Regions from separate parts of the Pseudomonas sp. KH_024_B2 genome, predicted to be linked through region 3. Evidence: predicted binding sites of a transcription regulator. Region 3 holds the regulator's gene; each other region holds the start of a gene.

Region 1 (4,699 bases), 2.7 Mb from region 3:
CGGCAGGTCGAGCTGCCAGCTGAGCACGTGCTGGCGCTCGCTGTCGTGGGGTGTCAGGCGTAAATACTGGATGCTCGCCCGCACCTGATCTTCGTAGCGATAGGTGGTCTCGTGGCTAATGGAAAGTCTCATGCAGCCTCCAGGTAGGAACTGTGAATGGCGTTGCCCAGCTGGCGCACCAGCGGGATGAATTCGGTCAGCCAGGCGTGCAGGCCTTCCTCGAGGATTTCATTGATGCCGGTATAACGCAGACGCGCGTCCATTTCGGCCGCCAGGCGTTGTGCCGGTCGCCCGTTGGCGCCCGGCAGGCTGGCGAGGATCTGGTCGATCTCTTCCGTGCAGGCCCGCAGGGATCGCGGGACATCGGCGCGCAGCAGCAACAGTTCGGCCACGTGTCGCGCTCCGGGTGCATCGCGGTAGATCTCGGTATAGGCCTCGAACGAAGACAACGCGCGCAACAAGGCGCTCCACTGGTAGTAGGCGTGAGCCGTGCCATCGCTGACGGCTTCAGCCTGATCGCCAGCCATTTCGTAACGCGCATCCAGCAGACGCAAAGTGTTGTCGGCGCGCTCGATAAAGGTACCGAGACGGATAAAACGAAACGCATCGTTACGCATGATGGTGCCGTAGGAAGCACCCCGGAACAGGTGGGAACGCTCCTTGATCCACTCGCAAAAACGGCTCATGCCATAGCGACTGAGACCTTGCTCGGCGATTCCGCGAATCTCCAGCCAGGTCGCGTTGATGTTTTCCCACATGTCGGCGGTGATTCGCCCACGCACCGCGTGGGCACTGGCCCGCGCAGCGCCGAGACAGCTGTAGATGCTCGCCGGGTTGGCCGCATCCAGGGCGAAAAAGTGCAGCAGCCGTTCGGCATGCAGCGCACCGTGGCGCTCCAGATAATCGTCCAGGGTGCCGGTGATCAACAGCGGCATCGCCAGTTCATGCAAACCGTCACCGCGACCGTCCTGCGGCATCAACGACAGCGAATAACTGATGTCGAGCATCCGTGCGAGGTTTTCCGCCCGCTCCAGGTAACGCGACATCCAGTACAAATCCGAGGCAGTTCTACTTAACATGGCAGGCTTCCTTCAATCCTCGACCACCCAGGTGTCCTTGGTTCCGCCGCCCTGGGACGAGTTCACCACCAGGGATCCTTCGCGCAGGGCTACACGGGTCAGGCCGCCGGGCACGACCCGGGTTTCGCGGCCAGACAAGACAAACGGGCGCAGGTCGATGTGGCGCGGGGCGATGCCGTTTTCGACAAAGGTCGGACACGTCGACAGGCACAAGGTCGGTTGGGCGATGTAGGCGTGAGGCTTGGCCTTGATCCGCGCGCGGAACGATTCGATCTCCGCCGCCGTCGCTGCCGGCCCCACCAGCATTCCGTAACCGCCGGATCCCTGGGTTTCCTTGACGACCAGTTCGGGCAAGTTCGCCAGCACGTGGGACAATTCCTCAGGCTTGCGGCATTGAAAGGTCGGCACATTCTTGAGGATTGGCTCCTCGTCCAGATAGAAACGGATCATGTCGGTGACAAACGGATAGACCGACTTGTCGTCCGCCACGCCGGTGCCGATGGCATTCGCCAGCACTACATTGCCGCAGCGATAGGACGACAGCAGGCCAGGCACGCCGAGCATCGAGTCAGGATTGAACGCCAGCGGGTCGAGGAAGGCGTCATCGAGACGACGGTAGATCACATCAACCGCCTTCGGCCCGTCGGTGGTGCGCATGAACACCCGATCATCGCGCACAAAAAGATCGGCCCCCTCGACCAATTCAACGCCCATTTCCCGAGCCAGAAACGCGTGTTCGAAGAACGCACTGTTGAAGCGCCCGGGCGTCAGTACCACGACACTGGGGTTATCCAGCGGGCTGGAGCTTTTCAGGGTGTCGAGCAACAGGTTGGGGTAATGATCAATCGGTGCGATGCGCTGCGCCGCGAACAATTCCGGGAATAGCCGCATCATCATCTTGCGGTCTTCGAGCATGTAGCTGACGCCGCTGGGCGTGCGCAGATTGTCTTCGAGCACGTAATAGGTGCCGTCGCCATCACGCACCAGATCGACGCCGGAAATATGCGAGTAGATATCGCGGTGCAGATCCAGCCCTTGCATGGCCAACTGGTACTGCTCGTTGGCCAGCACTTGTTCGGCCGGAATGATGCCGGCCTTGATGATGCGCTGCTCGTGATAGAGGTCGGCGAGGAACATGTTCAACGCCTTGACCCGCTGGATGCAGCCACGTTCGACAATCCGCCATTCACTGGCGGGAATACTGCGGGGAATGGTGTCGAAGGGAATCAGACGCTCTGTCCCTTGCTCATCACCATAGAGCGTGAAAGTAATACCGGCGCGATGAAATAGCAGATCGGCCTCGCGTCGCCGTTGTGCCAAAAGCTCGTCAGGCGTTTCGGCCAGCCAACGGGCGAACTCCCGATAATGCGGGCGGACCTGGCCACCGGCATCGTACATTTCATCAAAATAGGTGCGGATCATGCCGTACTCCTTGTCACCCGGACACCTAGGCTTCGCAAGGCCCGTGCCAGCGGCATAAATGCTTTAATATCAATCGGTTGGATAATCGCCTGAGAAAGACCGCACCATTGCCGTGCAGTAAACGCCCCAACTTGATCGCCCCCGCGTCATTGCGAAGCAATGCAATGGCTATCAACAGCATAGCCAGAGTTGATTCCACTGCTACGGGTGAACCTCTGGAAATCGTAGGAGCACGGCTTGCCGGCGATGGCGCCCTTGAGATCGCCATCGTCGGAACGCCGCCCGGACCAAGCTCAGCTCCTACAATAGATCGGCGTACACCCGACCAACCAAACAGGCCGGCCGGTAGGCCGCCGTGCTTTTGATTTGCCCGCCCCTTCGGCAGGCCGAGTGGAGGTGTTCATCAGGGGACTGGCGCGTAGCGCCCCTCGGCGAAGCCGAGGACTGTGTACATCTGCAAGAGACAGGTCGGCTGTCAGGCCGCCTTCGCAGGCAAGCCAGCTCCCACATTTAATCTGTGTACATCTGCAAGAGACAGGCCGGCTGTCAGGCCGCCTATATCGCGACCAAGCTCGCCTCCTACATCCAACAGCCACAAACGAAATCGGCCGACCCTGAGGTCAGCCGATGCTGAGTGTTGATGCTGTTCATAGCTGTTATGCGAGTAACCCTCGTACCTCCTGTTTGACGCCCCACCCTTCGATAATCCCGCCCAGAGGCTCGACCACCGCCTCGAAGTCCTGCTCGAAGTCACCGATGCCACCGTAAGTGGCGTACATCACCTTGCTCAACTCCAGGTGCCAGGCGCCGTCATCACGCACGCTGACCTGGGCATTCAATGACTCACCGCGAAAATGCCCTGCTGCCCTGCGGGCCCGCTCCTCGTCCGGGAAAATGGCGTAGAACTCGATGGGATGGAACCGGGAAAAGTCAAAACCGCCTTCTTTCATGCGGCGCAGCACGCTGCTGCTGATGTCTTCTTGATAGGCTGTGCTCATGAAACGTCCTCCTCAAACTGATGGATAGACTTTCCGTACTCCCCTGCGCTCGCAACCGAATGGTGAAAGCGATACGGCAATAAGATTGCCGCCGGGAAACAAGCATGTAGCTGACAAGACCAGACCTTAGCGATTCATTCGCTGATCTCGATTGCAGAGTAGCGTGAAGCCAGCGCCTGTGCCAGAGGGTCTGGATAAGGAAAGTGCGAGACTCAAGAAGCCGGGGCGATGGTGAGGATTTGAATGCTGCACTGATCTTTCAGACTTTTCACCGTAGGGTCGTCAGTGCGGCCTTCCAGATCATTGAGATCCAGCTCAGCCGGGACGGGCAACAACTTTGAACGAATCAAGTGCGCCGCCTGCTCCATGGTGGGTTCTTGCTCGCAGTCAAATTGCTCCACGGCTTGAACACCATGATCATCAACGAAGGTGACGTCCCACTTTTTCATCAGTGCCTCCCGATAAAGCCCATGGGTGGGCTTACAACATCTCGACCTTGAGCACCGAACATCGTTCCCGGTAGACCTCGCATAAAAAAGGCGCCCGCAGGCGAGCTTCTTTCAACAAACAACCGATTCAAACCATCAGGGTTTTTCAGCGCGCTCTTTCAATGCTTTCAAGGTGTTGAACGGGGCATCGACGACAAACTTGTTGGCCAGCCACGACGGCACGCTGCCACCCGGGTCGGTGTGAACCTGGTAGGTCACTTCGATCTGATCCGCACCTTTGGGAACGAGCTTCCAGAAGCCTTCGAGTTGAGCGACCCGCACGAAACCCTTTTCTTCAGGAAGGTAGGTCGGCGCGCCTTCCAGTTTGCGGGTCAGGCTGCCATCGGCGCCTTCGACGGTGGTGACGTGCAACACCGAATCGCGGGCAGTCACAGGCCAAGGCGTATTGAACTGGGTGTAGGTCCAGACCTGATTGCCTTCGTGTTTGAGCAGCTTCTGCGACTTGCACTCATGGATCCAGACACAGGCGCCCACCACGTCTTCCTGCAGGCTGCGCAACTTGGCCATGGAGGTTTTCATGACTGTCACGCCGCGGTAGGCCTTGTATTCGGAGCCGGCGACTTCGCTCAAGGAAATCTTGATCCCATCCGCGTCCTTGGCGGTTTTCCATTCCTCGGCCTGGGCCGTTGCAGCCAGCAAAACAGTCAAACCACCGAGCACAGCCATTCGATGCAGCGAACCCATGTCTTAT
Region 2 (4,699 bases), 2.1 Mb from region 3:
CACAGAGGTGTTCCGGGCGATCGACCGGGAAACCTTGGGAGTCCAGCACGGTTATGTGGTGATAGGCGCCATAGAGGGCTGGCCGCATCAAGTCATTGAAGCCGGCATTCACCAAAATGAAATTTCGACTGCCAACTTTCTTTACCGCGCGGACTTCGGTAACCAGATAGCCTGACTCGGCTACCAGGAAACGGCCAGGCTCGATCTCCATCCGTACTGGATGAGCAAGAAATGCCTCGATGTCCTGTTTGGCCTGGCTCCATGCGTTCGCATAACGCTGGATATCCACCGGCTCATCCCCCACACGATAAGGCGTGGAAAGCCCCCCACCGATGGAGAATGCTTCGATATCGTGGTCGAGTGCCTTCACCGCCGAGACCATTGCACAGCCCACTTGCTCAAGGTGCGCGTAATCAACACCTGAACCGATATGCATGTGCAATCCCACCAGCTTCAGCCCGAATTGCCGAATCACGCCGAGCGCTTCTTGAACCTGGTCATGCCAGATTCCATGCTTGCTGTTTTCACCACCGGTATTGGTCTTGCGGCTGTGACCGTGGCCGAACCCTGGATTGATCCGCAGCCAGACGCGATGGCCTGGAGACTGTTTGCCCAATTGGCGGAGCATATCAATCGAGCCGGTATTGACCTCAATGTTCAGTTCGACGACGCGTTGCAATGTCGCTTCATCGAACAGATCACAGGTCAGAACGATGCCAGCCGGGTCACCGCAAGGGCTGTATCCAGCGAGCAGCGCCCGCTCGATTTCACCCAGTGATACGGCATCGACCCGCACGCCTTGTTCGCGGATCAAACGGAGAATATGCAGGTTGGAGCAGGCTTTTTGCGCGTATCGAATGACATCGAAGCCTTGCAGTTGGTCGATGCGTGCCCTGATGGTCTGGGCGTCATAGCACCAGAGTGGGGTGCCGTGCTGTCTTGCAGTCTCGGCTAATTGCTGGAAAACGGAATGGTTGGGCATGGAGGGGTTCAATCTGAAGTAAAGAGAGAAGCCATCATGTCGACCATTCAGCATTCAATAAAATATCTATTCTTTGCTAGTCGATTCAGTTTTGATATAGGCCTTGATCAACTGACGGAGGCCAGGTGTGGCAATTTCCATACGGCATATCGAAGTCTTCCGCGCCATCATGCAGGCGGGAAGCGTCACCGCAGCGGCCTGCTTGTTATTTACTTCCCAACCCACGGTCAGCCGAGAATTGGCGCGGCTTGAAAGTATCTCTGGCCTTCGGCTGTTTGATCGAGAGGGAGGGAGGTTGGTACCGACGGCTCAGGCCATTATGCTGCTCGAAGAGGTTGAACGTTCCTACATCGGGTTGGAACGAATCAACAGCGTTGCGCAGTCGATCCGTCGCTTCGAACATGGCCAACTGAGCGTCGCCTGCCTTCCGTTGTTTTCCCAGACGCTGTTGCCCAAGGTCTGCAAGCACTTTCAGCAACAGCATATCGGCATTGGCTTGAGCATTGCTGCACAGGAATCACCCTTACTGGAAGAGTCACTCAGCGCCCAGCGTTACGACCTCGGATTGACCGAGGGCGAGCATGTACCTCGAGGTACACAAGGGCAATTGCTCTTTTGTTCCGACATGGTCTGCATACTGCCAGAGGGTCACCCTTTGCTATCCCGATCGCTCCTTGTAATGGAAGACTTTCGCGGCGTCGACTTCATCAACTTTTCGGGTCTGGATATCTATCGTCAGACGCTCGATGAGCACTTTCGCCAGGCCGGAGTCGATCGACATACCGTCATCGAAACAACCAACGCCGCATCGGTCTGTGCCATGGTCAGGCAAAAGTTGGGGGTGGCGATTATCAACCCTTTGACCGCCGTGGAGGAGTCAGGCAGAGGATTGGCCATTCGGCCGATCAACGTGTCCATTCCCTATCGCGTTATGTTGATCAGGCCTGATTATCGACCCTCCTCTATCTTCGTCGACGCCTTCTGCAACTCGTTGAGCGATGAGGCGATAAGTCTCGTCAGTACACTCGATAAGAGACTAGTGCCAGTTAAAGAGTCGTAACGATGCACGCAGCCTATGCGCCAGGCCCGCTCAGCCTACGGCAGCTCGGGTTCGCCATCAGCTTGCCCCAAAAAAGGCACCCAACAACTTTTCCGCACCCTTCTGGTTCAATTCTGCGTGGTGATCGATGACCCAGTGAAGCTGATGAGTGTCATCAAGAGCCCATGAACAAGCCGCGTTGTAGCGCTTTAACTCACCCGCCGCTAACGGTTCCGCGAAATCGAAACAGGTTCCGCCGAGACTGGCATGGAACCTGCTTTAGCTCTGATAAACATGTACTGATTCCCGCCGAACTCTCTAGCGGGCGTCCCATGTGGTCATCGCCGACCATCAGCCTCCAGAGGCGCGGGACAGGTGAACCAGGCAACGCGGCCTCGGTTAATCACCCACCAGACATCCATGAATACCAGGCAAAGGCGCCTGGAGCTGCTAGACGGCTCCAGGCGTTTTTTTTTGGTTTTTTTCTGGCCATGCCAAGGCGCGGCTTCGACTGAGGAAAGGCTATGAACGCTATCGTCACCCCGATCAAAAGCGAAACACTGGTCGTCATCGGCAACGGCATGGTCGGCCATCATTGTGTCGAGCAACTGATCGAGCACGGTGCCCTCGCCCACTATCACGTGCATGTGTTCGGTGAGGAGCGTCAGCGTGCCTACGACCGCGTGCACCTCTCCGAGTACTTCGGCGGCCGGGATGCCGAGTCCCTCGCCCTCGGCGAGGCTGATCTGTATGCCCGCCATGGCGTACAGCTGCATCTCGGGGTGCAGGTGCTGGAAATCGACCGCGAGCGCAAGGAAGTGGTCACCAGCGCCGGACGCCAGGCTTACGACCGTCTGGTGCTGGCCACCGGCTCCTATCCTTTCGTGCCGCCAATTCCCGGTGCCGAGGGTAACTCACGGTTGGTCTACCGCACCCTGGACGACCTCGACGCCATCCGCGAGGCTGCCACCGATGCCCGCCGTGGTGTGGTGGTCGGCGGCGGCCTGCTCGGTCTGGAAGCGGCCAATGCGCTGAAGTCCCTGGGACTGGAAGCGCATGTCGTCGAATTCGCCCCGCAGCTGATGCCGGTACAACTGGACGCCAGTGGCGGCGAGGCGCTGCGGGCACGGATCGAGGCCTTGGGTGTCGGCGTGCACCTTTCGCGAGCGACCCAGGAGATCGTCATCGGTGAAGACTATGCCTATCGCATGAACTTCAACGATGGCGAGTTCCTTGAAACCGATCTGATCGTCTTCTCCGCCGGCATCCGCCCGCAGGACGCTGTCGGCCGCAGCGCCGGGCTGGAGGTGGCAACCCGCGGCGGCGTGGTGGTCGACAATCATTGCCGCACCAGCGACCCGGACATCTTCGCCATCGGCGAGTGTGCCTCCTGGAACGGCAGCATCTTTGGCCTGGTCGCGCCGGGCTACAGCATGGCGCGTAACGTTGCCGCGCAACTGGCCGGTCAACACTACGAACCCTTCACCGGCGCCGACATGTCGACCAAGCTCAAGCTGCTGGGCGTCGATGTCGGTTCGATCGGCGACGCTCACGCGACCACGCCGGGTGCCAAGAGCTACCGTTTCATCGACGAAGCCAGCGCCAGCTATCGCCGCCTGGTGGTCTCTGCCGACGGCAAGCACGTGCTCGGCGCAGTACTGATCGGCGACAACAGCTATTACGACACCCTCCTCCAATACGCACAGAACGGCATCAAGCTACCCAAGGATCCGTCCAGTCTGATCCTGCCGCTGTCGGACGGCGCTCCGACGCTCGGCGCCGATGCGCTGCCGGACACGGCCACCCTCTGCTCCTGCCATAACGTCACCAAGGGCGCCGTGTGCTGCGCGATCGACGCCGGCTGCACCGATCTGGGCGAGCTCAAGGGCAAGACCAAGGCCGGTACCGGCTGCGGCGGTTGCAGCGCGCTGCTCAAGCAGGTGTTCGAACACGAACTGAGCGCCCGTGGCGTCGCGGTCGACAAGAGCCTGTGCGAGCACTTCGCCCATACCCGTCAGGAGCTGTACGCCCTGGTGCGCGTGGAAGGCATCATCAGTTTCGACGAACTGCTGGCCCGCCACGGCCGCGGTCACACCGGCTGCGATATCTGCAAACCGGCGGTAGGTTCGATTCTCGCTTCGTGCTGGAATCAACCAATCATGGATCCGTCGTTGGTCTCTCTGCAGGACACCAACGACACCTTCATGGCGAACATGCAGAAAAACGGCACCTACTCGATCATCCCGCGCATCGCCGCTGGCGAGATCACCCCGGACAAACTGATCGCCCTCGGCGCCGTGGCGAAGAAATATGACCTCTACACCAAGATCACCGGCGGCCAGCGCATCGACCTGTTCGGCGCCCAGCTGCATGAGTTGCCGGACATCTGGAGCGAACTGATCGAAGCCGGCTTCGAGACCGGCCACGGTTACGGCAAGTCGTTGCGCACGGTGAAATCCTGCGTCGGCAGCACCTGGTGCCGCTACGGCGTGCAGGACAGCGTCGGTATGGCGCTGCTCCTGGAGAACCGCTACAAGGGCCTGCGCGCGCCGCACAAATTCAAGCTGGCGGTGTCCGGCTGCACCCGCGAATGCGCCGAAGCGCAGAGCAAGGACATTGGCGTGATCGCCACCGAGAAAGGCTGGAACCTCTACGTCTGCGGCAATGGCGGCATGCGC
Region 3 (4,699 bases):
ACCGACATCACGCTGCTGACCAAACCCGACCTGCAGATGTATCGCGGCACGACATTCCCTTGGCACATTCAGAGCGAACGTGGCGAGGTCAATCCGGGCGGCACTGAAGTTGAATTGATTGACTCGGTGCGCATTGCGCGTACCGACGAGAAAAACCGTACGACGATCATTACCAGTAGTCGTATGACTGTATTCCCCCAGAAGGAATATGCGCAGACCGAGCAAGCCGTTAGAATCGACGGCGCTGGTGGCGTATCGACTGGTAACGGAATGAAAGCGTATTTGAAAGAAAGCAGGATACACCTGCTATCGAACGTAAGAGGACAGTATGAGGCTCGTTAAAACCCTCCCTATTTTGCTCAGTCTGGGCGCAGCACTGGGAAGCGTGAGCGCCTGGGCCCTGCCGGACGATAGCCAGCAACCTATCCGGATTCAGGCTGACGACGCCCAACTGGACGACAAGCAAGGTATCGCCACCTACAAAGGTGATGTAATCATCACCCAGGGCTCGATGAAGGTCACCGGCAACACCGTGACCATCACCCGCACCCCGGCCGGCGAGATCGACGTTGTGACCTCGGTGGGCAACCTGGCCTACTTCGAGCAGTTGCAAAAGCCAACCGACGCGAAACCCGTCCAGGGTTATGCGGTGACTATCCAGTACCATGCGGCGCAAAACCGCGTCGTGCTGATTGACCGTGCCAAAGTGATCAACGACGGCAACACCACCGAAGGCGAGAAAATCGTCTACGACACCGTCAAGCAGGTTGCTAACGCAGGCCGCGCCACCGGTAGTTCGGTCACTGCGCCACGCCCACGGATCGACATGGTCATCCAGCCGAAAAAGAAAACCGACGAGCAAAAGGCCCAGTAATGGCAACTCTGAAAGCTCAGCATCTGGCCAAGAGCTACAAGAGCCGTCAGGTCGTGCGTGACGTTAGCCTGTCCATCGACAGCGGTCAGATCGTCGGCCTGCTCGGCCCTAACGGTGCCGGCAAGACCACCTGCTTCTACATGATCGTCGGGCTGGTCCAGGCCGATCAGGGTCGGGTATTGATCGATGATCTGGACGTCAGCCACCAGCCGATGCACGGCCGTGCACGGGCCGGTATCGGCTATCTGCCGCAAGAGGCGTCGATCTTCCGCAAACTGTCGGTTGCCGATAACATCATGGCCATTCTCGAGACCCGCAAGGAACTCGACAAGGCCGGGCGTCGCCAGGAGCTGGAAAGCCTGCTTCAGGAATTCCACATCCACCACATCCGCGACAACCTCGGCATGAGCCTCTCCGGCGGCGAACGCCGTCGCGTGGAAATCGCCCGTGCCCTGGCCACCGCACCGAAGTTCATCCTGCTCGATGAACCGTTTGCCGGCGTGGACCCGATCTCGGTGGGTGACATCAAGCAGATCATTCATCACCTGAAGGCCAAGGGTATCGGCGTGTTGATCACCGACCACAACGTCCGTGAAACCCTGGATATCTGCGAGACCGCCTACATCGTCAACGACGGCCAACTGATCGCCGAAGGCGACTCTGAAACCATCCTGGCCAACGAACTGGTCAAGGAAGTGTATCTGGGCCATGAGTTCCGCCTGTAAGTCGAGGCGACTGGCTAGTCACCAGAGCGCCGGTAGCAATAAAACCTGATAAAAATTTATTGTTACAGTGCTCTAGGCAAACACTCGCCCCAAGGTGTTCAGCCAATCACCAGAGCGCTACCTCAATAAAGCCTTATAAAAATTTATTGTTACAGCGCTCTAGGCAAACACTCCCGCTTCAGGCATATAATTTGCTTATGTTTGGCGCTTCGGCGCCCTGTAGTGGATGGCGCATGCGCGCCGGCGAATAAGGTGTTAAGCCCCTGCCATGAAACCATCGCTTGTCTTGAGAATGGGCCAGCAGCTGACGATGACACCGCAGCTGCAACAGGCCATCCGCCTGCTCCAATTGTCGACCCTGGACCTGCAACAGGAAATCCAGGAGGCATTGGAGTCCAATCCGATGCTCGAACGCCAGGAAGAAGGCGACGACTTCGATAACGCCGACCCTATGGCCGACAACGTCGAGCAGAAACCCAATACCGATATTCAGGAACCCTCCTATCAGGAAACCGCCCCAACGGTGGATAACCTCGAGGAAGGTGACTGGAACGAGCGCATCCCCAACGAACTGCCGGTCGATACTGCCTGGGAAGATGTTTACCAGACCAGCGCCAGCAGCCTGCCGAGCAACGATGACGACGAATGGGACTTCACCACCCGCACATCGGCCGGTGAGAGCCTGCAGAGCCATTTGCTCTGGCAACTGAACCTGGCCCCGATGTCCGACACCGATCGCCTGATTGGCGTGACCCTGATCGATTGCATCAACAATCAGGGATACCTGGACGAGACGCTCGAGGAAATCCTCGAAGCCTTCGACCCGGAGCTGGATATCGAACTGGACGAGATTGAAGCCGTCCTGCATCGCATCCAGCAATTCGAGCCGGCCGGTATCGGTGCGCGCAATCTGAGCGAGTGCCTGTTGCTGCAACTGCGTCAATTGCCCGCCAAGACCCCTTGGCTGACCGAGGCCAAACGCCTGGTCAGCGACTTCATCGACCTGCTCGGCAGCCGCGACTACAGCCAGCTGATGCGTCGCATGAAACTCAAGGAAGACGAGCTGCGGCAGATCATCGAGTTGGTGCAAAGCCTCAACCCGCGCCCGGGCTCGCAAATCGAGTCCAGTGAAGCCGAGTATGTCGTCCCCGACGTGATCGTGCGCAAGGACAACGAACGCTGGCTGGTGGAGCTGAATCAGGAATCCGTGCCGCGCCTGCGGGTCAACCCGCAGTACGCCGGTTTCGTGCGTCGCGCTGACACCAGCGCCGACAACACCTTCATGCGCAACCAGTTGCAGGAAGCCCGCTGGTTCATCAAGAGCCTGCAAAGCCGCAACGAAACCCTGATGAAAGTCGCCACCCAGATCGTCGAGCATCAGCGCGGCTTTCTCGAGTACGGCGATGAGGCGATGAAACCGCTGGTGCTGCATGACATCGCCGAAGCGGTGGGCATGCACGAATCGACGATTTCCCGGGTCACCACCCAGAAATTCATGCATACCCCACGGGGTATCTACGAACTGAAATACTTTTTTTCCAGCCACGTCAGCACCTCTGAAGGCGGTGAATGCTCGTCCACAGCGATCCGCGCGATCATCAAAAAACTGGTCGCAGCGGAAAATCAGAAAAAGCCGTTGAGTGACAGCAAGATCGCTGGTTTACTGGAGGCACAAGGCATTCAGGTAGCCCGCCGCACCGTCGCCAAGTACCGTGAATCCCTTGGGATTGCGCCTTCGAGCGAACGCAAGCGGTTGATGTAACGGGCCACGCCACAGCGTTCCAGGGTGCGTTCGAAAACTCGCAGGCAGTTTTCGGACACAGCCTAGTGGCAGGCAACCCAGCCTGCCGCCTTATGCACTGGCAACGAAGGAGAAGCTGTATGCAAGTCAACATCAGTGGACACCAACTGGAAGTGACCGAACCTCTGCGCGCCTACATCGGCGAAAAGCTGGAGCGATTGGAAAGGCATTTCGACAAGATCACCAACGTGCAAGTCACGATGACGGTCGAGAAGCTGAAGCAGAAAATCGAAGCTACCTTGCATATCCCCGGCAATGAAGTGGTCGCCAACGCCGAACATGAAGACATGTACGCGGCGATCGATGCACTCACCGACAAGCTGGATCGCCAACTCAAAAAGCATAAGGAAAAGACCCAAAGTGTCCTCCAGGGCGCAACAGGTCGTTAACACTCCCAACCCATGATCCGACTTGAAAACATCCTGACCCCCGGCCGTTCCTGCGTGAACGTGTCGGGCGGCAGTAAAAAGAAAGCCCTCGAACAAATTGCCAACCTGATCCACCGCGAAGTGCCGGATCTGGAAATGCAGGATGTCTTCGAGGCCCTGATCGCCCGTGAAAAACTCGGTTCCACCGGTTTTGGCAACGGCATCGCCATTCCACACTGCCGCCTCAAAGGCTGCACCTCGCCCATCAGTGCCTTGATGCACCTGGACGCCCCCATAGATTTCGACGCCATCGATGGCGCCCCGGTCGATCTGCTGTTTGTCCTGCTGGTCCCGCAAGCCGCTACCGATGCGCACCTGGAACTGCTTCGGCAAATTGCCAGCATGCTTGATCGCAAGGAAGTGCGCGAAAAACTTCGCAGCGCCGCAACTAATGAAGCCCTGTACCAGGTTGTCCTGGACGAGCAGAACGGTCACTAATCATGCGTTTGATTATCGTCAGCGGCCGATCCGGCTCGGGTAAAAGCACCGCCCTCGATGTATTGGAGGACAACGGTTACTACTGCATCGACAACCTGCCGGCAGGCCTGCTTCCAGAACTGGCCGAACGCGCGTTGATTCATACCGAACTGGCGCAACCGCTGGTTGCGGTATCCATCGACGCACGCAACTTGCCCAGCCATCTGTCGCGTTTTCCGGAGCTTCTGGAAGAAGTGCGCAGCCGGCACATCCAATGCGATGTGTTGTATCTGGATGCCGATGAAGAAACCCTGCTCAAGCGTTTCTCGGAAACCCGTCGGCGCCACCCCCTGAGCACCGCCAATCGATCCCTCGCCGAAGCCATTGAAGATGAAACCAATCTGCTTGGGCCGATTGCCGACCTCGCCGACCTCAAGATCAACACCACTCATCT

What was found. Region 3 encodes sigma-54, which starts transcription at its own class of promoters, with help from an activator protein. Its sites were predicted from a motif close to ANTGGCATNNANNTTGCTNT; they were not measured.
Region 1: a site for sigma-54 is predicted at 2,533-2,552, ahead of AC3I0A_RS08550 (circularly permuted type 2 ATP-grasp protein). Genes of this name have one in related genera too.
Region 2: a site for sigma-54 is predicted at 2,283-2,302, ahead of nirB (nitrite reductase large subunit NirB). Genes of this name have one in related genera too.

Annotation. Positions count from the first base shown of each region.
Region 1 covers NZ_CM174502.1:1,799,816-1,804,514, reverse strand. Annotated here, with positions in the region: gene AC3I0A_RS08560 (transglutaminase family protein) at 1-132, opposite strand, end outside; gene AC3I0A_RS08555 (alpha-E domain-containing protein) at 129-1,079, opposite strand; gene AC3I0A_RS08550 (circularly permuted type 2 ATP-grasp protein) at 1,092-2,501, opposite strand; gene AC3I0A_RS08545 (ribonuclease E inhibitor RraB) at 3,158-3,499, opposite strand; gene AC3I0A_RS08540 (hypothetical protein) at 3,712-3,948, opposite strand; gene AC3I0A_RS08535 (START domain-containing protein) at 4,084-4,692, opposite strand.
Region 2 covers NZ_CM174502.1:2,860,448-2,865,146, forward strand. Annotated here, with positions in the region: gene lysA (diaminopimelate decarboxylase) at 1-982, opposite strand, end outside; gene AC3I0A_RS13450 (LysR family transcriptional regulator) at 1,110-2,042, shown strand; gene nirB (nitrite reductase large subunit NirB) at 2,546-4,699, shown strand, end outside.
Region 3 covers NZ_CM174502.1:4,917,218-4,921,916, forward strand. Annotated here, with positions in the region: gene lptC (LPS export ABC transporter periplasmic protein LptC) at 1-342, shown strand, start outside; gene lptA (lipopolysaccharide transport periplasmic protein LptA) at 329-874, shown strand; gene lptB (LPS export ABC transporter ATP-binding protein) at 874-1,599, shown strand; gene AC3I0A_RS22860 (RNA polymerase factor sigma-54) at 1,868-3,361, shown strand; gene hpf (ribosome hibernation-promoting factor, HPF/YfiA family) at 3,481-3,789, shown strand; gene ptsN (PTS IIA-like nitrogen regulatory protein PtsN) at 3,802-4,266, shown strand; gene rapZ (RNase adapter RapZ) at 4,269-4,699, shown strand, end outside.